3 regions of the Streptomyces sp. NPDC097107 genome follow, and region 3 is predicted to be linked to each of the others. Evidence: riboswitches for the same ligand, from Rfam matches in the RefSeq annotation. Region 3 holds a riboswitch; each other region holds the start of a gene.
What was found. A riboswitch is a leader RNA that binds a small molecule or an ion and turns the genes downstream of it on or off. The one in region 3 is predicted to bind thiamine pyrophosphate.

Region 1 (7,383 bases), on a different contig from region 3:
CGGCGCAGCCGTATGCGGCGGTGCCGCAGAATCCGGAGCCCATGCCCGACGCCCCCCAACCGGCGCAGCCGCAGCCGCAGAAGAAGACCGCGGGGCGCGACCTGGGTGCGGCGATAGGGGTCGGCGTCGGGCTCGGCGCGGTGATCGTCGCGTCGCTGTTCGTCGTCAAGGCCGTTTTCGTCGGTGTGGTCGCGGTCGCCGTCGTGGTGGGCCTGTGGGAGCTGACCAAGCGGCTGGAGGAGCGCAAGGGCATCAAGGCGCCCCTCGTGCCGCTCGCGATCGGCGGCGCGGCGATGGTGGTCGCCGGGTACGTGCGGGGTGCCGAGGGTGCGTGGGTCGCCATGGCGCTCACGGCGCTGGCGGTCCTCGTATGGCGGATGACCGAGCCGCCGGAGGGCTACCTCAAGGACGTCACGGCGGGACTCTTCGCCGCGTTCTACGTGCCGTTCCTGGCCACGTTCGTCGCGATGATGCTCATGGCGGAGGACGGCTCGCGGCGCGTCCTGGTCTTCCTCCTGCTGACGGTCGTCAGCGACACCGGCGCCTACGCCGTCGGCTGGCGCTTCGGCAAGACCAAGCTCGCCCCGCGCATCAGCCCTGGCAAGACCCGTGAGGGCCTGCTCGGAGCGGTGGCGTTCGCGATGGTGGCCGGCGCGCTGTGCATGCAGTTCATGATCGACGACGGCACCTGGTGGCAGGGCCTGCTGCTCGGCCTCGCGGTCGCCGTCAGCGCCACACTGGGCGACCTCGGCGAGTCCATGATCAAGCGGGACCTGGGCATCAAGGACATGGGCACGCTGCTCCCGGGCCACGGCGGCATCATGGACCGCCTGGACTCGCTGCTGCCGACGGCGCCTGTGGTGTGGCTGCTGTTGGTGATCTTCGTCGGGTCCGGCTGACGGCCCGGTGGTTGTCCTGACGGGTAAGGCCCGCCGTCCCTCTGGGCGGCGGGCCTCTCGCTGTCCGATCCCGCCACCGTGCTCATGGCCGTCGCGGTCACCCGGCGGCGGTCAGGCGGTGCCGCAGCTCCTCCTCCGAGACCTCCTCGATGTGGGTCAGGAACACCCACATGTGACCCGAAGGGTCTTTGAGGATGACGGTGCGGTCACCGTGGAACATGTCCTTCGGCGGCTGGAGGATCTCCGCCCCGGCGGCCTCGGCCCGCTCCGCCAGGCTGTCGACGTCCGGCACGAAGACGTGCAACGTGACGGACGTGCCGCCGCCGAGCGAGGCCGGGGCGGCGAAGGAGCCGGCCTCCGCCTCGTCCACGCTGGAGTCGCCCAGCATCAGGGTCGACCGCCCGATGGTGATCTCGGCGTGCATGATCCCACCGCCCGGAGCGTCGATCCGGAAGTTCTCACGGGCGCCGAACGCCCGCTGGTAGAAGTCGATCGCCGCGGCGGCGTCGTCGACCATGATGTGCGGGATCACGGCATAGCGGTAGCGGTCGGGGATCTCGAAATGGGCTGTGTGCTCGCTCATGGCGAACCTCCTCGAAAAGCACGCTGAACGGTTCTTGCGGATCGCTTCCTGCGACTCTGAACGGAGCCTAAAAACTCAAGCTTGGTCCAGGTCAAGCGGCGGCCATGCGGCGCCGCGGGACATGCGGGGAACGACATCGCGTCCCCTGCTTCGCCAATCGGAAGTCACAACGCCGATCCGGGCGCTCGGTCACGCCCGGCCTGGTCTCCCGCAGGCCACCCAAGTCGATCTGCGACACTGGTACAGCCATGCCTAAGCCCGGAGAACTCACATTCGTCGCCCCCCGCGGAGCCAAGAAGCCGCCGCGGCACCTCGCCGACCTCACGCCCGCCGAGCGCAAGGAGGCCGTCGCCGCGATCGGCGAGAAGCCGTTCCGTGCGAAGCAGCTCTCGCAGCACTACTTCGCGCGGTACGCGCACGACCCCGAGCAGTGGACCGACATCCCCGCCGGCTCGCGCCAGGGGCTCCGGGAGGCGCTGCTGCCCGAGCTGATGTCGGTCGTGCGGCACCTGTCGACCGACCAGGGCACCACCCGCAAGACGCTGTGGAAGCTGTTCGACGGGACGCTCGTCGAGTCCGTCCTCATGCGTTACCCGGACCGGGTGACCATGTGCATCAGCTCCCAGGCGGGCTGCGGAATGAACTGCCCGTTCTGTGCCACGGGGCAGGCGGGCCTGGACCGGAATCTGTCCACCGCCGAGATCGTGCACCAGATCGTGGACGGGATGCGTGCCCTGCGGGACGGTGAGGTCCCCGGCGGACCGGCCCGGCTGAGCAACATCGTGTTCATGGGCATGGGCGAGCCCCTCGCCAACTACAACCGCGTCGTCGGTTCCATCCGCCGCCTCACCGACCCCGAGCCCGACGGACTGGGTCTCTCCCAGCGCGGCATCACCGTCTCCACGGTCGGCCTCGTGCCGGCCATCCACCGTTTCGCCGACGAGGGCTTCAAGTGCCGCCTCGCGATCTCGCTGCACGCGCCGGACGACGAGCTGCGCGACACCCTCGTCCCGGTCAATACGCGGTGGAAGGTGCGTGAGGTGCTGGACGCCGGGTTCGAGTACGCGGAACGGTCGGGCCGGCGGCTGTCGATCGAGTACGCGCTGATCCGGGACATCAACGACCAGGCGTGGCGCGGCGACCGGCTCGGGCGGATGCTCAAGAGCAGGCCCGTGCACGTCAACCTCATCCCGCTCAACCCCACGCCCGGCTCGAAGTGGACCGCTTCGCGGCCCGAGGACGAGAAGGCGTTCGTCGAGGCGATCGCGGCGCATGGTGTGCCGGTGACGATCCGGGACACCCGTGGGCAAGAGATCGACGGGGCGTGTGGTCAGCTCGCCGCGAGCGAGCGGTAACCTGACCGGCGTCGTACATCGTCGTACGACGACGTCATACGGAAGTACGTCCGGAACCACATCTTCATATTCCGACAGGGGAGCGCCACAGCGCTGAGAGTGCGGCACCGGCCGCAGACCCTCCGAACCTGGCCCAGGTCATTCTGGGTAGGGAGATCGGTCACCACTCGAGCTGTTGCGCCCTGCCCGGGACCCTCGCCAGGGGTTCCGGGCGGGGCCGCGTCTTCTCCTGGTCACCCAGGAGGAATTCAGTGAGCATCACAAAGAAGGCCACCGTCCTGGCCGTCGGGCTCGGCATGGTCGGCGGCCTGGCCGCCTGCGGATCGTCCGACGGCGGCAGCCAGGGCTCCGGCGACTCCAGGACCGTGACCCTCGTCAGCCACAACTCGTGGGCCGCCTCGAAGGACGTCATCGCCGCCTTCGAGAAGAGCTCCGGCTACAAGGTCCGGGTGCTGGAGGACGGCGACGCCGGGCAGGCCGTCAACAAGGCCGTCCTCACCAAGGACAACCCCCAGGGCGACGTCTTCTTCGGCGTCGACAACACGCTGCTGTCCCGCGCGCTCGACAACGGGCTGTTCCAGCCGTACGAGGCGAAGGGTTCCGACCGGATCCGCCCCGAGTACCGGGCCGACCAGGACAAGCACCGGGTCACGCCCGTCACCACCGGTGACGTCTGTGTCAACTACGACAAGGCGTACTTCAGCAAGCACAAGCTGACCCCGCCGGACTCCTTCGACGACCTGATCAAGCCCGAGTACAAGGACCTGCTCGTCACCGAGAACGCGGGCACCTCCTCGCCCGGCCTCGGCTTCCTGCTCGGCACCGCCGCCGAGTACGGGGACGACGGCTGGCAGGACTACTGGAAGAAGCTGAAGGCGAACGGCCTCAAGGTCGTCGACGGCTGGGAGCAGGCGTACAACGAGGAGTTCTCCGGTTCGTCCGGCGGCAAGAAGGCCAAGGGCGACCGCCCGCTCGTCGTCTCCTACGCCTCGTCCCCGCCCGCCGAGGTCATCTACGCCGACCCGCAGCCCGGCACCGCGCCGACGGGCGTCGCCACCGGCACCTGCTTCCGTCAGGTCGAGTACGCGGGCCTGCTGAGCAACGCCGAGAACACCGAGGGCGGCAAGGCGCTCCTCGACTTCCTCGTCGGCAAGGAGTTCCAGGAGGACATGCCGCTGAACATGTTCGTCTACCCGGTGCGGGAGGGCGCGCGGATCCCCGAGGCGTTCAGGAAGTTCGGGCCGCAGGCCGAGGACCCGCAGACCATGGACCCGGCGAAGATCGCCGGCGATCGCGACCAGTGGGTCAAGTCGTGGACCTCACTCGTACTGAAGTAGGCAAGGCCAGGACTTCGCGCGGGAGCGCGGCGCGGCCGGCCCTGATGGCCGTGCCCGTCGCGTTCTTCGCGGTGTTCTTCGCCTACCCCGTCGCCGCGATCGTCGCGCGCGGACTGCGGATCGACGGATCCTGGCAGTTCGGACGCATCGTCGACGTACTCGCCCAGCCCGACGTCCGGCACGTGCTGTGGTTCACCACCTGGCAGGCGCTGGCCTCCACCGCGCTCACCCTGCTCATCGCACTGCCCGGCGCGTACGTCTTCGCCCGGTTCGACTTCCCCGGCAAGCAGGTCCTGCGGGCCGTGGTGACCGTGCCGTTCGTGCTGCCGACGGTCGTCGTCGGCACGGCGTTCCTGGCGCTGGTCGGACGCGGCGGGCTGCTCGACGAGCTGTGGGGCGTACGGCTGGACACCACCGTGTGGGCGATCCTGCTCGCGCACGTCTTCTTCAACTACGCCGTCGTCGTACGCACCGTCGGCGGCCTCTGGGCGCAGCTCGACCCGCGGCAGGAGGAGGCCGCGCGGATGCTCGGCGCCTCGCGGCTGAAGGCCTGGCGGCAGGTGACGCTGCCCGCGCTGGCGCCCGCCGTGGCCGCCGCCGCGCTGATGGTGTTCCTGTTCACCTTCACGTCCTTCGGCGTCGTCCAGATCCTCGGCGGACCGGCCTTCTCCACCCTGGAGGTGGAGATCTACCGGCAGACCTCGCAGATCTTCGACCTGTCCACGGCGGCCGTGCTGACGCTGATCCAGTTCGGCGCGGTGGCCGCCGTCCTCGCCGTGCACGCCTGGACGGTACGGCGGCGGGAGACGGCCCTGCGGCTGGTGGACGCGGCCACGACCGCGCGCCGGCCCCGTGGGACCGGGCAGCGGGCGCTGCTGGCCGGGGTCCTGGTCACCGTCGCCGTACTGCTCGTGCTGCCGCTCGCCGTGCTGGTCGAGCGGTCGCTCGGTGCACCCGGCTTCGGCTACTACCGGGCGCTGACCCGGGAGGACGGCGGCACCTTCCTCGTCCCGCCGATCGAGGCCATCGGCAACAGCCTCCAGTACGCCGTCGCCGCAACCGCCATCGCCGTGGTGATCGGCGCGCTGGCCGCCACCGCGCTCGCCCGCCGCGACGCGGGCCGCTTCGTACGCGGTTTCGACGCGCTGCTGATGCTGCCGCTCGGGGTGTCCGCCGTGACCGTCGGCTTCGGGTTCCTGATCGCACTGGACGAACCCCCGCTGGATCTCAGAGCCTCCTGGATCCTCGTGCCGCTCGCGCAGGCGCTGGTCGGCGTCCCCTTCGTCGTACGGACCATGCTGCCGGTGCTGCGGGCGGTGGACGTACGGCTGCGGGAGGCGGCGGCGGTACTCGGGGCGTCGCCGTGGCGGGTGTGGCGGGAGGTGGACCTGCCGATGGTGCGGCGGGCGCTGCTGGTCGCGGCCGGGTTCGCCTTCGCGGTGTCGCTCGGGGAGTTCGGGGCGACCGTGTTCATCGCGCGGCCCGACAACCCGACGCTGCCGGTCGCCGTGGCGCGGCTGCTCGGACGGCCCGGGGACATGAACTACGGCCAGGCCATGGCCCTGTCGACGATTCTGATGCTGGTGTGCGCCGTGGCCCTGGTGGTGCTGGAGCGGCTGCGGACCGACCGGAGCGGGGAGTTCTAGGGATGCGCGGAGATGCACGGTGCGGGAGTCCTAGGGATGCGCGGAGTTCCACGGACGCGGGAGTTCCAGGGATGCGGGAGTGCTGCGGATGCTGCTGAACCTCGAAGGTGCGACCGTCCGTTTCGGCGGGCGGGCCGTGCTCGACGCCGTCGACCTGGGGGTCGCCGAGCACGAGGTGGTGTGCGTGCTCGGGCCCAGCGGCAGCGGGAAGTCGACGCTGCTGCGGGCGGTCGCCGGGCTCCAGCCGCTGGACGCCGGGCGGGTGACGCTGGACGGGCGGGACCAGTCCGGGGTGCCCGCGCACAAGCGCGAGGTCGGGCTGATGTTCCAGGACCACCAGCTCTTCCCGCAGCGCGACGTGGCCGGAAACATCGCCTTCGGACCGCGCATGCGCGGCGCCTCCCGCGCCGGGCAGCGGGAGCGGGTGGGGGAGTTGCTGGAGCTGGTCGGGCTGCCGGGCGCCGAGCGCCGGTCCGTCGCCGCGCTCTCCGGCGGTGAGCAGCAGCGGGTGGCGCTGGCCCGCGCCCTCGCGCCCCGGCCCCGGCTGCTGATGCTGGACGAGCCGCTCGGCCAGCTCGACCGCTCGCTGCGGGAGCGCCTGGTCGTCGAACTCCGGGAACTGTTCGGCCGGTTGGGTACGACCGTGCTCGCCGTGACGCACGACCAGGGCGAGGCATTCGCGCTCGCCGACCGGGTCGTGGTGATGCGGGACGGGCGGATCGCCCAGTCGGGGACGCCGCTGGAGGTGTGGCAGCGGCCCGCCGACGCCTTCGTGGCCCGCTTCCTCGGTTTCGACAACGTGGTCGACGCGACCGTCACCGGGCAGGCCGCCGACACCCCGTGGGGCAAGGTGCCGGTCCCCGAGGATGCCCCGCAGGGTGCACGTTCCCTGCTCGTCCGGCCCGCCGGCGTGCGCATGGTGGCCGCCGGCGAGGGCCTGCGCTGCACGGTCACCGCACGCACCTTCCGGGGCACCCATGTCGCCGTCCACCTCCGGCCCGAGGACGCGCCGCGCCTGGAGGCGGCGTGCGCGCTGCGGGCGGCTCCGGAGGTCGGGGACACGGTGGGGGTGGAGTTCGACGGGGCGGAAATCGTCGTATTGCGGTGATCGTCCGGCTCGTAGGGTGGAGGCATGACACGCCTCGCGCATGACCGCTACTGCGATGAGATCGCCCACCAGGTGGGCCGGTTCGGTGCGGTGCTCTCCTCCGGCGCCGACCTGTCCGCCACCGTGCCGACCTGCCCGGACTGGACGCTGGAGGACCTGGTGCGGCATGTCGGCCGCGCCCTGCGCTGGACGGAGCTGATAGTCCGCACCCGCGCCGAGGAGGAGGTCCCGTTGGACCGTGCGCCGGGAGCCGAGGGCCCGCCGGTGACGGGGGACGCGGCCGCCCTGGAGGCGTGGCTGGCGGAGTCCGGCGAGTCGGTCGTGCGCGCGCTGCGGGAGGCCGGGCCGGACGGGCGGGCGTGGTCGTGGTCCGGGGACCACACCGCGGGCTTCTGGGCCCGCCGGATGACGCACGAACTCGTCGTCCACGGGGCGGACGCGGCCCTCGCGGCGGG
Region 2 (7,383 bases), on a different contig from region 3:
CTCTACCATCGGCTTATCCGTAGCAGGCTCCCCTCCGTTTCTGCCCGACGGCTCGTTGGCATGCGAGCCCCAAGCCCTACGGAGCATCGGGGGATGCACATGAACAGCGTTCCGCAGCACCTGTCGAACGAGGACCGCCAAGAGTACGAGCGGGTCCTCGAAGAGGCGCTGCGCTCCGCACCACACCGCCCGGAACTGGCCGCTGTCGGACAGCGGCTCAACTCCGAACAACTGCGCACCATGGCACTCAACGCCACCGCCCTCATCACCGCGGCGGCCACGACCGAGTACCAGCACTACGTGAAGGTCCGCGAGGAACTGCGCCACCCGGCGCCGCCCGCCCAGGTGCCTTCCACGCGCGAATCCGGCTCCGACGAGCCGGGCACGGGCGCGGCGGGACTCGCCGCCACCGTGGGCGAGGTCGCCGAGGCGACCGGCGCGGGTGCCGTCGCCGTAGTCGCCGTCCTGGCACCAGTCCTGGCCGGTACCGCCGCGGCGATCTTCCTGCTCGTCGGCTACATCCTGAAGATGCTCGATCCGGGGCAGAGCTTCGCGCAGACCATGCTCACCACCGGATGGGTGTTCGGCGCGTTCACCGCGGTGGCGATCCTCGTCGCCGCGGTGGGGCTACTGCTCACCGCGCTGCGCAACCGTCCCTCCGCCGAGTCCGGCTTCTACGGCGAACTCGACGAGGAAGTGGTCCGGGCCAGGGACGCCTGGCACGAAGCCCTGCTCGAGCGCGGCATCCTGCCCTTCCTCGGGGAGGCACTCGCAGAGCCGGGCGCCACGGCACTGCACCGTACGGCACCGGCGGCGCCGACCAGCCGTATGCCGCACCTCGGTTACGGCCGTCCCGGGTTCACCAGCCCGGACGGCGGTCCCGAGGCGGGCCCGCGTCCGCGTTACTCGAGTCCGGACTACAGCAGCCCGGACTTCGGCGGCCCGGAACACCGGCCCGAGTAGCCACCGGTCCCGGGCGGGCAGCGGATTCAGAGGATGCCCGCCCGGCCGGCGGCAGCGATCCAGGACGGGAACTCGGACAGCAGTCGGTCGTACAGCTCCGGGTCCGGGACGGTGCGGATGTCGTCCACGGCGAAGAAGCCGACGTTGTCGACGCGGCGGCCCGGCAGGGTGTCGAAGCGCTCGAGCACCCCGTAGTTGGACCGCCCGAGCCCCACGAACTGCCAGAAGACGGGTTCCTCCACCGCCTCCCGCAACTCCCGCTCGATCTCGGCATCGCGGTAGACGCCTCCGTCGGAGAAGAACAGCACCAGGGTCGGAGCCGACGCCGGGTTGTCCCGGACGTAGGACCGGACTTCGGCGATCACCTTCTGTTCCTCGTTCTGGATGCCGACCGCCCGCATGTCGACCTGCTCGGGGTGCAGGCCCTTCTTCCTGCCGCGGCGGAAGAGGCTGATCTCCCCCACGCGTACGTGCAGCCGCAGCCATTCGGGGAGCTCTCCGATGCGGAGGTCGGGCAGCCGGGCCGGAGTCGAGGCGAAGGTCCACGCCTGCATCTCACCGTCGTCGTCCAGTTGCGCGGCGACGGCGGCCATCCGCTCCACGACGTCCGTGACCACGCCCTTGGAGTAGAGGAAGGACATGGACCCGGAGGCGTCCAGGACCAGGATGACGCGCGCGGTGACCCCGGCCGCCCCGTGCTTGCTCAGGCTGACCGCGACCTGTTCCTTGCGCAGGGACAATCGCTTGCGCATGTCGACGGGAAGGTGTTCCTCCCCCTTGGTGAGGCGGGGTCCCGCACCGGTGGGCGCCGGTGGCGCGGTCGGCGCTGCGGGCGGCGCCTGTGCTGCCGACGGGGCCGGGACCGGTGGCATGGGCGCCTGCGGTGTCGGCGGGGTCGGCCGGCTCGCCGCTGTCGCCGGGGCGGCGGGCGCGGCCGCCGGGGGAGCGTCGTCCACGGTGATGCCGAAGTCCGTGGCCACCCCCGCGAGTCCGGAGGCGTAACCCTGCCCGACCGCGCGGAACTTCCACTTCCCCTGGCGCCGGTACAACTCGCCGCCGACCAGGGCGGTCTCCGTCCCGGCCGCCATGTCGAACCGGGCCAGTTCGGTGCGGGTCCCGGTGTCCAGCAGCCGCAGTGACAGGCCCGGGACCTGGCCGAACGTCCCGCTGTCCGCCGAGGCACACAGGACGATGCGGTCGACGGCCGGTTCCACCGAGCGCAGGTCCACCTCGACGGCGTCGGTCGTGACACCCGCGCCGGCACCGGAGCCGCCCTGCTTGCCCAGGTACCTCACCGCGTCGGACGCATGGCGGGGCTGGTTGTAGAAGACGAAGTCGCCGTCGTCCCGCACGCGTCCGGCCGAGGTGAGCAGCAGCGCGGAGGCGTCGACCTCGGGCACACCCGGCCCGGCGGCCCAGACGAGTTCGACGCGCACCGCGGGGGAGTCGACGGCGAGATTGGCACCCTTGCTCAGGGAGATGGCTGTCATGTACCCAGTCTGCCGAGACGCACCCCCGGTGGGGAGAGGGCAGGCCCGGCGTCCCGTCCGGGAGATCACTCGCCCCGCCGTCCCGGGCCCACGCCAAGCGCCCCCGCCCTTGGTGTGCAGGATCGCTCAGCGTGAGACCGGGGCAGGGACTCAGTCGGCCAACGGCAGGTAGACCCTGTTTCCCTGTGCCGCGAACTCCTTCGACTTCTGGGCCATGCCCTCCTCGATCTCGGCCTTGCTGCCTCCGTGCTCACGTCGGATGTCCTGCGAGATCTTCATCGAACAGAACTTCGGACCGCACATCGAGCAGAAGTGGGCCGTCTTGGCGGGCTCGGCCGGCAGTGTCTCGTCGTGGAACTCCCGTGCGGTGTCCGGGTCGAGGGCCAGGTTGAACTGGTCCTCCCACCGGAACTCGAAACGGGCGTCCGACAGCGCGTCGTCCCACTCCTGCGCACCTGGGTGACCCTTGGCGAGGTCGGCGGCATGGGCGGCGATCTTGTAGGTGATGACGCCGGTCTTGACGTCGTCACGGTTGGGCAGGCCCAAGTGCTCCTTGGGCGTGACGTAGCAAAGCATGGCCGTGCCCCACCAAGCGATCATCGCGGCACCGATACCGGAGGTGATGTGGTCGTACGCCGGCGCGACGTCCGTCGTCAGCGGGCCGAGCGTATAGAACGGAGCTTCATCGCAGATCTCCTGCTGAAGGTCGATGTTCTCCTTGATCTTGTGCATCGGGACATGGCCCGGGCCCTCGATCATGGTCTGTACGTTGAAACGCTTGGCGATCGAGTTGAGTTCCCCGAGCGTGCGCAACTCCGCGAACTGCGCCTCGTCGTTGGCGTCCGCGATCGAGCCCGGCCGCAGGCCGTCGCCGAGGGAGTACGTGACGTCGTAGGCGGCGAGGATTTCGCAGAGCTCCTCGAAGTTCTCGTAGAGGAACGACTCCCTGTGGTGCGCCAGGCACCACGCCGCCATGATCGAGCCACCGCGCGAGACGATGCCCGTCTTACGGTTCGCGGTCAGCGGTACGTACGCCAGGCGCACACCCGCGTGGACCGTCATGTAGTCCACGCCCTGCTCGGCCTGCTCAATGACGGTGTCCTTGTAGATCTCCCAGGTCAGCTCCTCGGCGCGGCCGTCGACCTTCTCCAGGGCCTGGTAGAGCGGCACGGTGCCGATGGGGACGGGGGAGTTGCGCAGCACCCACTCGCGGGTGGTGTGGATGTTGCGGCCGGTGGACAGGTCCATGACCGTGTCGGCACCCCACCGGGTCGCCCAGGTCATCTTGTCGACCTCCTCCTCGATGGAGGACGTCACCGCCGAGTTGCCGATGTTGGCGTTGACCTTCACCAGGAACCGCTTGCCGATGATCATCGGCTCGATCTCCGGGTGGTTGACGTTGGCAGGCAGCACGGCACGGCCCGCCGCGATCTCCTCCCGGACCACTTCCGGCGAGACGTTCTCCCGGACTGCCACGTATTCCATCTCCGGCGTGATCTCGCCCCGGCGTGCGTACGCGAGCTGCGTGACCGCGTTGCCGTCCCTCCCCCGGCGCGGCTGGCGCGGCCGCCCGGGGAAGACGGCGTCGAGGTTGCGCAGGCCGCCGCGCGGAGAGGTGTGTTTGATTCCGTCGTCCTCGGGACGAACGGGACGGCCCGCGTACTCCTCGGTGTCCCCCCGGGCGATGATCCAGTTCTCCCGCAGCGGCAAGAGCCCCCTGCGGACATCGGTGTCGACGAGCGGATCGGTGTACGGGCCTGAAGTGTCGTACAGCGTGACCGACTGCCCGTTGGTGAGGTGCACCTGGCGAACCGGCACGCGCAGGTCGGGGCGCGAACCCTCGACGTACGCCTTGTGCCAGCCGATGGACTTCCCGGCCTCCGTGGTCTCCTCCTGGGCGGAGTTCTGCGTGGAGGCAGGCGTGCGTGCGTCCTTGATGGTCATGAGACCTACTCCCTACGCCGGCATTACCCGGTAACAGGTTCGGCGGTCGACGCAGCGGCTTCCGTCTGTCGACGCTTCGTGGGATACATCACTCGGATTCGGTGACGTTTCCCGTGAAACATCGATGGAACGGAGGTCAGCGCCCTCTCAGCCCGGTGCTCCGAGCTCCCGCGTGTACAAAGGTGCCCCCACGCTAGCGTCAATTCGGGCGCGGTGAACAGAGGGCCCCCCTCGTTCTTGCGATGATCGGTCGGTGACCACACCGCAGCATCCACCGTTTCCGCCGCACGAGCCCCGCCGCGGACCGGGCCCCGAGGAAGGCGACGGCCGCGGAGCCGGCCCCGCCCCTTCCGGCGCTCCGGGCTCTGGCGGCGGCAGAGACGACACGGGCGGCGGCCACGGCGCGGGGGACGGCCACGGCGATTCCGGCGGCCACGGCGGTCCGGGTGGCCACGGCGGTTCCGGCGGCCACGGCGGTCCGGGTGGGCACGGGCACTCCCACAGTCACGGACCGGCGGCGCCCGTCTCCCGGCACCTGCGGAAGGTCATCGCCGCGGTCCTCATCCCGTTCGCCGCGGCGGTACTGGTCGGGCTCGCGTTGCTGTGGCCGGGCGGTGCGCCGCCGCACGAACGCACCGGGGTCGGCTTCGACCGGCAGACGCAGGACGCCACCGTCACCAAGGTGGTCGAGCTGAGCTGCCAGTCCGTCAACGCATCGGGCGTCCCCCCGACCGGCGACACCTCCACCGCCGAGGGCTCCTCCGCGGTGCAGCAGGCGCAGGGCGACTGCAAGCGGGCGACGATCCGCGTCGACAGCGGCAAGGACAAGGGCCTTACGTTCACCGAGATCGTGCAGCCGGACCAGTCCCGGCAGTTGCACGAGGGCCAGAAGGTGGTGGTCGCCTACGAGCCCTCCGCACCGAAGGACCTGCAGTACTCGGTGACCGACATCAACCGCGGGCTGCCGCTGGCCCTGCTCGCCTGCATCTTCGCGCTCGCCGTCGTGGTCGTCGGAAGGCTGCGGGGCCTCATGGCCCTGGTCTCGCTGGCCATCAGCTTCCTGCTGCTGAACTTCTTCATCCTGCCCGCGATCCTGCAGGGGTCGAACCCGCTGGCCGTGGCTGTGGTCGGGGCCAGCGCCATCATGCTGATCGCGCTCTACCTGTGCCACGGCCTGTCGGCCCGTACGTCCGTTGCGGTGCTGGGCACCCTGATCTCGCTGTTGCTGATCGGCGTGCTCGGATCGCTGTTCATCGACTGGGCCGCGCTCACCGGCAACACGGACGACAACACCGGCCTCATCCACGGCCTGTATCCGACGATCGACATGAGCGGCCTGCTGCTCGCCGGAGTCATCATCGGTTCGCTCGGTGTGCTCGACGACGTGACGGTCACCCAGACGTCGGCGGTCTGGGAACTGCACGAGGCCAACCCCACGATGGGCTGGCGGGGGCTGTACCGGGCGGGTATCCGGATCGGCCGCGACCACATCGCCTCGGTCGTCAACACGCTCGTCCTCGCCTACGCGGGCGCCGCGCTGCCCCTGCTGCTGCTGTTCTCGATCGCGCAGAGCGGGGTGGGGACGGTCGCCAACAGCGAGTTGGTGGCAGAGGAGATCGTGCGCACGCTGGTCGGGTCGATCGGTCTGGTGGCATCCGTTCCGGTCACCACGGCCCTCGCGGCCCTCGTCGTATCGGCCGACCGACCGGCCGGCTCACTGGCGGCGCAGGCCGCCGGTGCGACACCGGGCGCCGGTGCGGCTCCCGTACGCGGGCGGGGCCGTCGGCGTAAGCGCTGACCCATCGGCAGCCGGTCACGGCGAAGCGTTGCACCACGGCCGTAGAGCTGCCGTAACGGTTCAGCCCGCGCTCTGCTCTTCCGCCAGGATGCGGTCCAGGGCATCGTCGAGGTGGGCGTCGAAGTCGGCGAGCGCGCCCTCCTGCCCCAGCGGCACCAGCTTGTCGGTCCGGTCGAGGAACGCCACCAACGGCGCCGCCGACGAACGGAACAGCGCCTGGTCGCTGCCGACCTGAAGCCGGATCAGCACCTCCGCCAGCGGCTCGGGATCGACGGGGGCGATGCGCACGTCACCGTCACCGCACGGCCGACCCACCCCGTCGACCAGCAACTCCCGGCCGAAAGCCCAGGTGACCGGCGCATCCCCGGGCAGATGGAAGGTCAGTCGTACGGCATAGGGATCACAGGTCTCGTAGCGCAGCTCCACCGGAATGCGGAAAGAGAGCTCCTCGGACACGAGAAAGCTCATCATGACCTCTGCCTGTACGGACTCGCCCATTGCCTACCCCGTCATTCGCCGTCGACTGGCCGGGAATCAAACCTCTAACACTGGTGGCATCTTGCTTAACGTACACACCAGATCACAAGGAGTGAGTTTTCAGATACTGATAGAGATCGCGAGCGACCCCAGAAGTCGGCCCACCTCGTCCTGCAACCGCTCCGCCGCGGGCAGCAACCGGTCGGCCTGGTGGAGGGGCAGGGAAATGGCCATCGTCGCGGCCGTGGTGCCCACGGTGATCGGGATCGCCGCGCAGACCGTCCCCAGGGCGTACTCCTGGCGCTCGGTCACCGGCGTCATCCGCCGCATGCGTTCCAGGCGCTTCAGCAGGGCATTGCCATCGCGCACCGTGTACGGCGTGACGGGCTGCACCGGGTAGCGGTCCAGGTGGTCGCGGCGGGCGTCCTCGTCCAGTTGGGACAGCAGGCACTGTCCGATCGCGTGCGCGTGTCCGGTCTCGCGGAAGTCCGCCCACTCCTCGACCGCCGGATTGCCCGGGGTGTCGGAGACGCACATGATCTCGATCTCGCCGTCGCGGTACATGGCGTAGTACACGGGGACACCGATCGCATCGCGCCAGCGGGCCAGCGCGTCGACCACCGTGCTGCGACGTTTCTGCTCGGCTCCGCTGCTGCCGAGCCGCTCGGCTGCCTCGCCGAGGAAGAACAGGCCCTTCTCGCGGCGCAGATA
Region 3 (7,383 bases):
CGTCAGCTCGGCCCGCGCGTCGGCCAGGTCGTCGCCGGTGACGTCCGGGACGTCGATCGGGCTGCCCTTGCTGACGACCAGGGCGACCGCCGAGCCCGAGCGCACCGTGGTGCCCGTCTTCGGCTTCGTGGAGATCACGAAGCCCTTGGGGACCTCGTCGCTGAACGCCCGGGTCACCATGCCCGGCTCCAGCCCCTCGTCCTTCAGCACGGTCCGGGCCCGGTCCAGCTTGTAGCCCTGGACGTCCGGCAGCTTCACGGTGTCGGGGCCGTCGGAGATCGTGAACGACACGGAGTCGTTCTTCCGGATGCGGGTGCCCACTCCGGGGTCGGTGCTGATGACCTTGCCGCGCTCCACGGTGTCGCTGTAAGCGTGCCGGACCGTGCCTGCGTCCAGCCCGGAGTCCTCCAGCCGGTCCCGGGCCTGCGCCTCGGTCTTGGACAGCAGCGGCGGCACCTTGGTGAACTGGCCGGAGTTGATGTACCAGACGCCCGTGCCGACGCCGAGCACCAGCAGTACGGCCACGACGATCGTCAGCGGGCCGCGCCGCAGCTCCGGCCGCCGGCGCCGGGGCGGCGCCGGCGGGGGAGCCGCCAGCCGGCTGGTGCGGTGGATCCCGTCCGCGGGGAACCCGGCGCCACCGTGGCCGCCGGCCTCGTCCTCGTCGACGGGCAGCGGCCGGGGCATTGTCAGCGCGCGCGGGATCACGCTCGTGCGGTCCTCGGCGTTGTCGTGCTCCGCGGCGAGCGCCTGCGGTGGCACCGCGTCCAGCTGGTCCGCGCTCAGCGCCCCGCGCGCCTGGCGGGCCTGCGAGAGCAGCGCCACGGCGTCGTGCGGCCGGATCTCCGGGTTGCGCGCGGTCGCCGAGGCGACCAGCTCGTCCAGCTCGTACGCCATCCCCGGCACGGCGGCCGACGGCGGCGGCACGTCCTCGTGCAGGTGCTTGTAGAGCACCTGGGCGGGGGAGTCCCCGTCGTGCGGCTTGCCGCCGGTCAGCATCTCGTACAGGACGACGCCGCAGGCGTACACGTCGACCCTGGGGTCGGCGGTGCCGTGTTCGATCTGCTCGGGCGCCAGGTACGAGACGGTGCCGAGGACGGAGCCGGTGGTGCTGGTGACCGTGTCCACGGCCCGGACCAGGCCGAAGTCGGCGACCTTGACCCGGCCGTCGTCGCCTATCAGGACGTTCTCCGGCTTCATGTCCCGGTGCACGAATCCGGCCCGGTGCGCGGCGCCGAGCGCGGCCAGCACCGGCTCCAGGATGTCCAGCGCGGCCCGCGGCCGCAGCGCCCCGCGCTCGCGCAGCACGTCACGCAGGGTGCAGCCGGCGATGTACTCCATGGCCAGGTAGACGTACGCCCCCTCGGCCCCCTGGTCGAACACCTGTACGACGTTGGGGTGGTCGAGCCGGGCCACCGACTTCGCCTCGCGGATGAACCGCTCCACGAAGGTGGCGTCGGTCGCGAGCGTCGGGTGCATCACCTTCAGCGCGAGCACGCGGTCCAGGCGGGTGTCCACGGCCCGGTAGACCGTGGCCATCCCGCCCACCGCGATCCGCGCCTCGACGCGGTACCGGCCGTCGAGCACCTGCCCGACGAGAGGGTCCTGAAGGGTCGTGTCCACGCAGGTGAGTCTACGAGCCACCACGGACACCCGGCGTCGTCGCCGACGATCGGGTGCGGTACTGCAGCGCACCTGTGACGCTTCCCACGCACGGCCGGCCGCCGACGGCGACGTACCCCCGCGGGCGAGGCCCACTTGTCCGACTGGAAACGGGCGGCGCGTGGGTGGGAGACGAAACGCCAGGACAACCCGGGACTACTGAAAAGCGGGCCGCTCCGGATCCAGCGCCGCGAGGCCCTCCGCGGGAGACGACGCCTCGGCGAACCGCCGCCGCGGAATCCGCCCCGCCCGCCGCGCACAGCGCCCCGCCTCCACGGCGAACCGCATCCCCTCCGCCATCAGCACCGGCTCCTGCGCCCGCGTCACCGCCGAGGCGAGCATCACACCCGCACACCCCAGCTCCATCGCCAGCGCCACGTCCGACGCCGTACCGGCCCCCGCGTCCAGGATCACCGGCACACCCGCGTGCTCCGCGATCAGCTCGAAGTTGTGCGGGTTGCGGATGCCCAGCCCCGACCCGATCGGCGAACCGAGCGGCATGATCGCGGCGCACCCGACGTCCTCCAGCTTCCGCGCCAGGACCGGGTCGTCGTTCGTGTACGGCAGCACCGTGAACCCGTCGTCGACCAGCGTCTCCGCCGCGTCCAGCAGCTCGATCGGGTCCGGCAGCAGGGTGCGCTCGTCGGCGATGACCTCCAGCTTCACGAGGTCGGTGCCGAGGGCCTCGCGCGCGAGGCGGGCGGTGAGGACGGCCTCCCCGGCGGTGAAGCAGCCGGCCGTGTTCGGCAGCACCCGGATGCCGAGCTTCTCGAGCACCGACAGCACGGACCCGTGCACCGAGGCGTTGACGCGCCGCATCGCGACGGTCGTCAGCTCGGTCCCGGAGGCCACGAGTGCGCGCTCCAGCACGTCGAGGCTGGGCGCCCCGCCGGTGCCCATGATCAGGCGGGACCCGTAGGACGTACCGCCGAGGACGAAGGGATCGTCGGCCATGGTCAGCCTCCTTGGACGGCGGTGAGGACTTCGACGCGGTCGCCGTCGGCCAGCGCGGTGGCGGGCCACTGCGCGCGCGGGACGACGGTTTCGTTCAGGGCGGCGGCCACACCGGACGGCGCCGCGGTGAGCGTGCCCACCAGGGCGTCCAGGGCCGTGCCGGGAGCCACCTGGCGCGGCTCGCCGTTGACGGAGATGTTCATGCGGGCTGCTCCGAGAGTCGCTGGAGTGCGGGAGCGGCGCCGAAGCGCCGGGGGGTGAAGGGGCGGGCCTCCGCCGGCAGCTCCCCGGTGGTCAGGACGTGTGCCATGGCGTCGCCGGTGACCGGGGTGAGCAGGACGCCGTTGCGGAAGTGCCCGGTGGCGAGCAGCAGGCCCGCCAGCCCGGTCGGGCCGAGCAGCGGGGCGTTGTCCGGGGACCCGGGGCGCAGGCCCGCCCGGGTCTCCACCAGAGGCAGCTCGGTGATGCCGGGGACCAGCTCGTGGGCGTCGCGCAGCAACTCGTAGACGCCGCCCGCGGTCACCGTCGTGTCCCAGCCCAGCTCCTCGCTGGTGGCGCCGACGACCAGCTCGCCGCTCTCCCGGGGCACCAGGTAGAGGGGGTTGCCGCGCACCACGGCACGCACCGTCCGGTTCAGCAGCGGCCCGTGCGTCCGCGGCATCGTCAGCCGCAGCACCTGCCCCTTCACGGGCCGCACCGGCGGCAGCACGTCCTCGGGGACGCCCGTGAACCGCCCGCTCAGGCTGCCTGAGGCCAGTACCACCTGCCCGGCCTCCAGCGCGGTGCCGTCGGCCGTGACGACACCCGTGGCCCGCTCGCCGCCGCGCCCGACGGTGAGCCGGTCGGCCCACACCCGGTGGAAGACGACGCCCGCGCGCTCGCAGGCGGCCACCAGCGCGCCGGCGAGGCGGCGGGGGTCGATCTGGTGGTCGCCGTCCACCCGCAGGCCCCCGCGCACGCCCGGCGCGAGCATCGGCTCCAGGCGCCGGCACTCGCGCCCCGACAGCCACTCGGACTCCAGGCCCGACCGCTGCTGGAGCGCGTGCAGTTCCCGCAGGTGGGCCCGGTCGTCGGCGTCCAGCGCGACGGCGAGGGTGCCGCACCGGCGGTAACCGAGGTCGTGGCCCGTCAGGTCGGCCAGCTCGGCCGCGAATTCCGGGTAGCGGCGGGCCGAGGCGAGGTTCAGCGCGAGCAGCGTCTGCTCGCCGTAGTGCAGCTCCGTCACGGCGGCCAGCATCCCGGCGGCCACCTGGGCGGCCCCACCGCCCGGCTCGGGGTCCACGAGAGCCGTGGCGAGCCCGCGCTGCGCGGCCCGCCAGGCAGTGACCAGGCCGATGATCCCGCCGCCGACGACGAGGACGTCCGGCGTACGCGACGACGCGGGCCTCGCGGCGGCTCCGGACACGGAAGCGGAAGTCGGTGGTGACGACATGGGCGTCCAGCCCCTCCCTTCGCCGGCATGACCCGGATCAGGTTCGTACGGTCGGAGGCCGCCAGCCTCCCTCTCAGCCCGGTGCGTCCGGGCTCCCGCGAGTGCTTTACGTTGGCCACCCTAGCCCGCAGCACATCGCACTCGTAAGGGAGCCTCCGCCCGTGGCGCGTTCACTCGACGGTCTCGTTCTCGCCCCCGTCGCCGACCAGGCGCCCGGCCAGGTGGGTACGCGCACCCGCTTCACCTATCACGAGCAGGACGGCGCCGTATGGGCCGAGTACGCGGGCGGTGACGTCGTCCGGGGGCGGCTGGTGGGCACCAGGGAGGGCGACCGCCTCGACTTCCGGTACGTGCAGCTCAAGACCGACGGAAGCACGTCGTCGGGACACTGCGTGTCGACCGTCGCCGAGCTGCCGGACGGGCGGGTGCGCCTGGACGAGGCCTGGGAGTGGGAGTCGCAGCGGGGCAGCGGGACGAGCGTTGTGGAGCAGGTCACCGCGCACGGGCACTGACCGACCAGGTGCCGGTGTCTAAGGTGATCAGGTGAGCGAGCAGACGCAGGAGCAGACCCGGGAACGGGGAGCGGACGCGGAGCGCCGCGTGGTCGTGGTGGGCGCCGGCATGGCGGGCGTGCAGACCGCGGTCGCCCTGCGGGAGCAGGGCTTCACCGGCACCGTGACCCTGATCGGCGCGGAGCCGCACCAGCCGTACGACCGTCCCCCGCTGTCCAAGGCCGTCCTGCTCGGCACGGCCGAGGGCTCCGCCTTCGACGTCGACTTCCAGGCGCTCGGCATCAGCCTGCGGCTCGGCTGCGAGGCCCTGGGCGTCCGCCCCCGCGCGCACGTCCTGGACACCTCCGACGGACCTGTGCCGTACGACCTCCTCGTCCTCGCGACCGGCGCCGAACCGATCCGGCTGCCCGGTGCGCAGGGCGTGCCCGGAGTGCACCTGCTGCGCACCCTGGACGACGCCGAACGGCTGCGGCCGGTGCTCGCCCGGCAGCACGACATCGTGGTCGTCGGCGCGGGCTGGATCGGCGCCGAGTTCGCCACCGCCGCGCGGGAGGCGGGCTGCGCCGTGACCGTCGTGGAGGCCGCCGGCCGGCCCCTCGCCGGCGCTCTGCCCGCCGAGGTCGCCGCGCCGATGACCGGCTGGTACGCCGACTCGGGCGCCGTACTGCGCACCCACGCGCGCGTGGAGCGCGTCGAGACGGGCGGTCCCGGGAAGCCCGGCGGACCCGGCGCGCCCGGCCACGTCGTCGTCCTCGACGACGGCTCGCGGCTGCCCGCCGGCGCGGTCGTCGTCGGCATCGGAGCCCGGCCCGCCACCGCCTGGCTCGCCGGTTCCGGGATCGACCTCGGCGCGCACGGCGACGTCCTGGCCGACGACCGCCTGCGCACCTCCGTCCCGGACGTCTACGCGGTCGGCGACTGTGCCTCCTTCCCGTCCGGCCGCTACGGCGAGCGGCTCCTGGTGCACCACTGGGACAACGCCCTCCAGGGCCCGCGCACGGTCGCCGCCAACATCATCGGCGCCGCCGTCGGTGAGGCCCCGGTGGCCTACGACCCGGTGCCGTACTTCTGGTCCGAGCAGTTCGGCCGCTTCGTCCAGTACGCCGGTCATCACACGGCCACCGACACCACCCTGTGGCGCGGCGACCCGTCGGGCCCCGCCTGGACGGTCTGCTGGCTGCGCGAGGACCGCCTGGTCGCCCTGCTGGCGGTGGGCCGTCCCCGGGACCTGGCCCAGGGCAGACGCGTGATCCAGGCCGGCACGACGATGGACCCGCGGCTGCTGGCCGACCCGGCGAGGCCGCTGAAGGCGGCGGCGGCGTAGCCCTCCGCCCGGGTGCGGCGACCCGGGTCGGACGGGTCTGGTTTCCGACTGTCAGTGCCAGATGGCAGGCTTGGGACGTGACCGAGATTGACGCAAAGATCGATGCTCTCGTGCCTGCCTGGCTCACCGTCCCCGACATCGCCGAGATGCTCGGCGTCGAGGTGACCCGCGTACGCCAGCTGATCAAGGAAGGCCAGCTCATCGCCGTACGGCGCGGTGAGAACCGCGCGCTGCACATCCCCGCGGCCTTCATCGACGAGGACAAGGTCGTCAAGGGCCTGGTCGGGACCCTGACGCTGCTGCGGGACGACGGCTTCACCGCCGAGGAGATGCTGGAGTGGCTCTTCACGCCCGACGAGACCCTGCCCGGGACGCCCGCCCAGGCGCTGAGCGAGAATCGCGGCACGGAGGTGAAGCGCCGCGCCCAGGCGCTCGCCGTCTGACCTGACAGACCCGCCCGGCGTTCGGGCCGCGAGCAACGGCCCCCGGCGGCCACGACGGCCCGCGGTCCCGTACGCCACGGCGGCGACCCGCCGCCGCCGTGTTTCTCGGGGCCGAGGGGGAGTCCGCGGCCACCGGGAGCGGCGCTCTCCCGGTTCCGGTGGCCGGGAGCGGCGGCCTCTCCGTGCCGGTGGGCCGCGAGGCGACGGTGGCACGAGGGGGAGTCCGCGGCTCTCGGGAGCGGCGGCCTCCTGGTTCCGGGGCCGGGGGCGGCCTCTCCGTGCCGGTGGGCCGCGAGGCGACGGTGGCACGAGGGGGAGTCCGCGGCTCTCGGGAGCGGCGGACTTCTGATTCCGGGGCCGGGGGCGGCGGCCTCTCCGTGCCGGTGGGCCGCGAGGCGACGGTGGCGAGGCACGCTCCGTATCCTCGGGACACAAGCCAAGGCCGCGGGGTCCGCCGCGGGCCCACGCCACCGACCTGGGGGACATCCGCATGCCCGACACCGCAGCGACCGCCCGCGCCCGGCTCGCCGACGCCCGGCTCTACCTGTGCACGGACGCCCGCCGCAGCCAGGGCGACCTGCCCGAGTTCCTCGACGCGGTGCTGGCGGGCGGCGTCGACATCGTGCAGCTGCGCGACAAGGGCATGGAGGCGGGGGAGGAGCTGGAGCACCTCGAGGTCTTCGCCGACGCCTGCGCCCGGCACGGCAAGCTCCTCGCGGTCAACGACCGGGCGGACGTCGCCCACGCCGCCCGCGCCGACGTGCTGCACCTCGGGCAGGGCGACCTCCCGGTGCCCGCCGCCCGCGCGATCCTCGGCGACGCCGTCCTCGTCGGCCGCTCCACGCACGCCGGTTCCGAGGCCGCCGCTGCCGCCGTCCAGGACGGCGTGGACTACTTCTGCACCGGCCCGTGCTGGCCGACCCCCACCAAGCCCGGCCGCCACGCACCCGGCCTCGACCTGGTACGGCACACGGCCGCACTCGGCACGGACCGCCCCTGGTTCGCCATCGGCGGCATCGACCTCGGCAACCTCGACGAGGTGCTGGAGGCCGGTGC

Region 1: another riboswitch for thiamine pyrophosphate. It lies ahead of ACIQ1J_RS32255 (thiamine ABC transporter substrate binding subunit); the one in region 3 lies ahead of thiO (glycine oxidase ThiO).
Region 2: another riboswitch for thiamine pyrophosphate. It lies ahead of thiC (phosphomethylpyrimidine synthase ThiC); the one in region 3 lies ahead of thiO (glycine oxidase ThiO).

The regions. Positions count from the first base shown of each region.
Region 1 covers NZ_JBIWEF010000018.1:46,959-54,341, forward strand. Annotated here, with positions in the region: gene ACIQ1J_RS32240 (phosphatidate cytidylyltransferase) at 1-899, shown strand, start outside; gene ACIQ1J_RS32245 (VOC family protein) at 997-1,482, opposite strand; gene rlmN (23S rRNA (adenine(2503)-C(2))-methyltransferase RlmN) at 1,731-2,837, shown strand; TPP riboswitch at 2,904-3,009, shown strand; gene ACIQ1J_RS32255 (thiamine ABC transporter substrate binding subunit) at 3,089-4,174, shown strand; gene ACIQ1J_RS32260 (ABC transporter permease) at 4,219-5,820, shown strand; gene ACIQ1J_RS32265 (ABC transporter ATP-binding protein) at 5,909-6,928, shown strand; gene ACIQ1J_RS32270 (maleylpyruvate isomerase family mycothiol-dependent enzyme) at 6,953-7,383, shown strand, end outside.
Region 2 covers NZ_JBIWEF010000002.1:178,097-185,479, forward strand. Annotated here, with positions in the region: gene ACIQ1J_RS04495 (hypothetical protein) at 94-963, shown strand; gene ACIQ1J_RS04500 (VWA domain-containing protein) at 990-2,453, opposite strand; gene thiC (phosphomethylpyrimidine synthase ThiC) at 2,604-4,397, opposite strand; TPP riboswitch at 4,390-4,579, opposite strand; gene ACIQ1J_RS04510 (YibE/F family protein) at 4,651-6,195, shown strand; gene ACIQ1J_RS04515 (SsgA family sporulation/cell division regulator) at 6,256-6,693, opposite strand; gene ACIQ1J_RS04520 (IclR family transcriptional regulator) at 6,793-7,383, opposite strand, start outside.
Region 3 covers NZ_JBIWEF010000001.1:376,152-383,534, reverse strand. Annotated here, with positions in the region: gene pknB (Stk1 family PASTA domain-containing Ser/Thr kinase) at 1-1,623, opposite strand, end outside; gene ACIQ1J_RS01790 (thiazole synthase) at 1,819-2,616, opposite strand; gene thiS (sulfur carrier protein ThiS) at 2,619-2,819, opposite strand; gene thiO (glycine oxidase ThiO) at 2,816-4,048, opposite strand; TPP riboswitch at 4,046-4,157, opposite strand; gene ACIQ1J_RS01775 (hypothetical protein) at 4,210-4,560, shown strand; gene ACIQ1J_RS01770 (NAD(P)/FAD-dependent oxidoreductase) at 4,670-5,884, shown strand; gene ACIQ1J_RS01765 (Rv2175c family DNA-binding protein) at 5,962-6,327, shown strand; gene thiE (thiamine phosphate synthase) at 6,818-7,383, shown strand, end outside.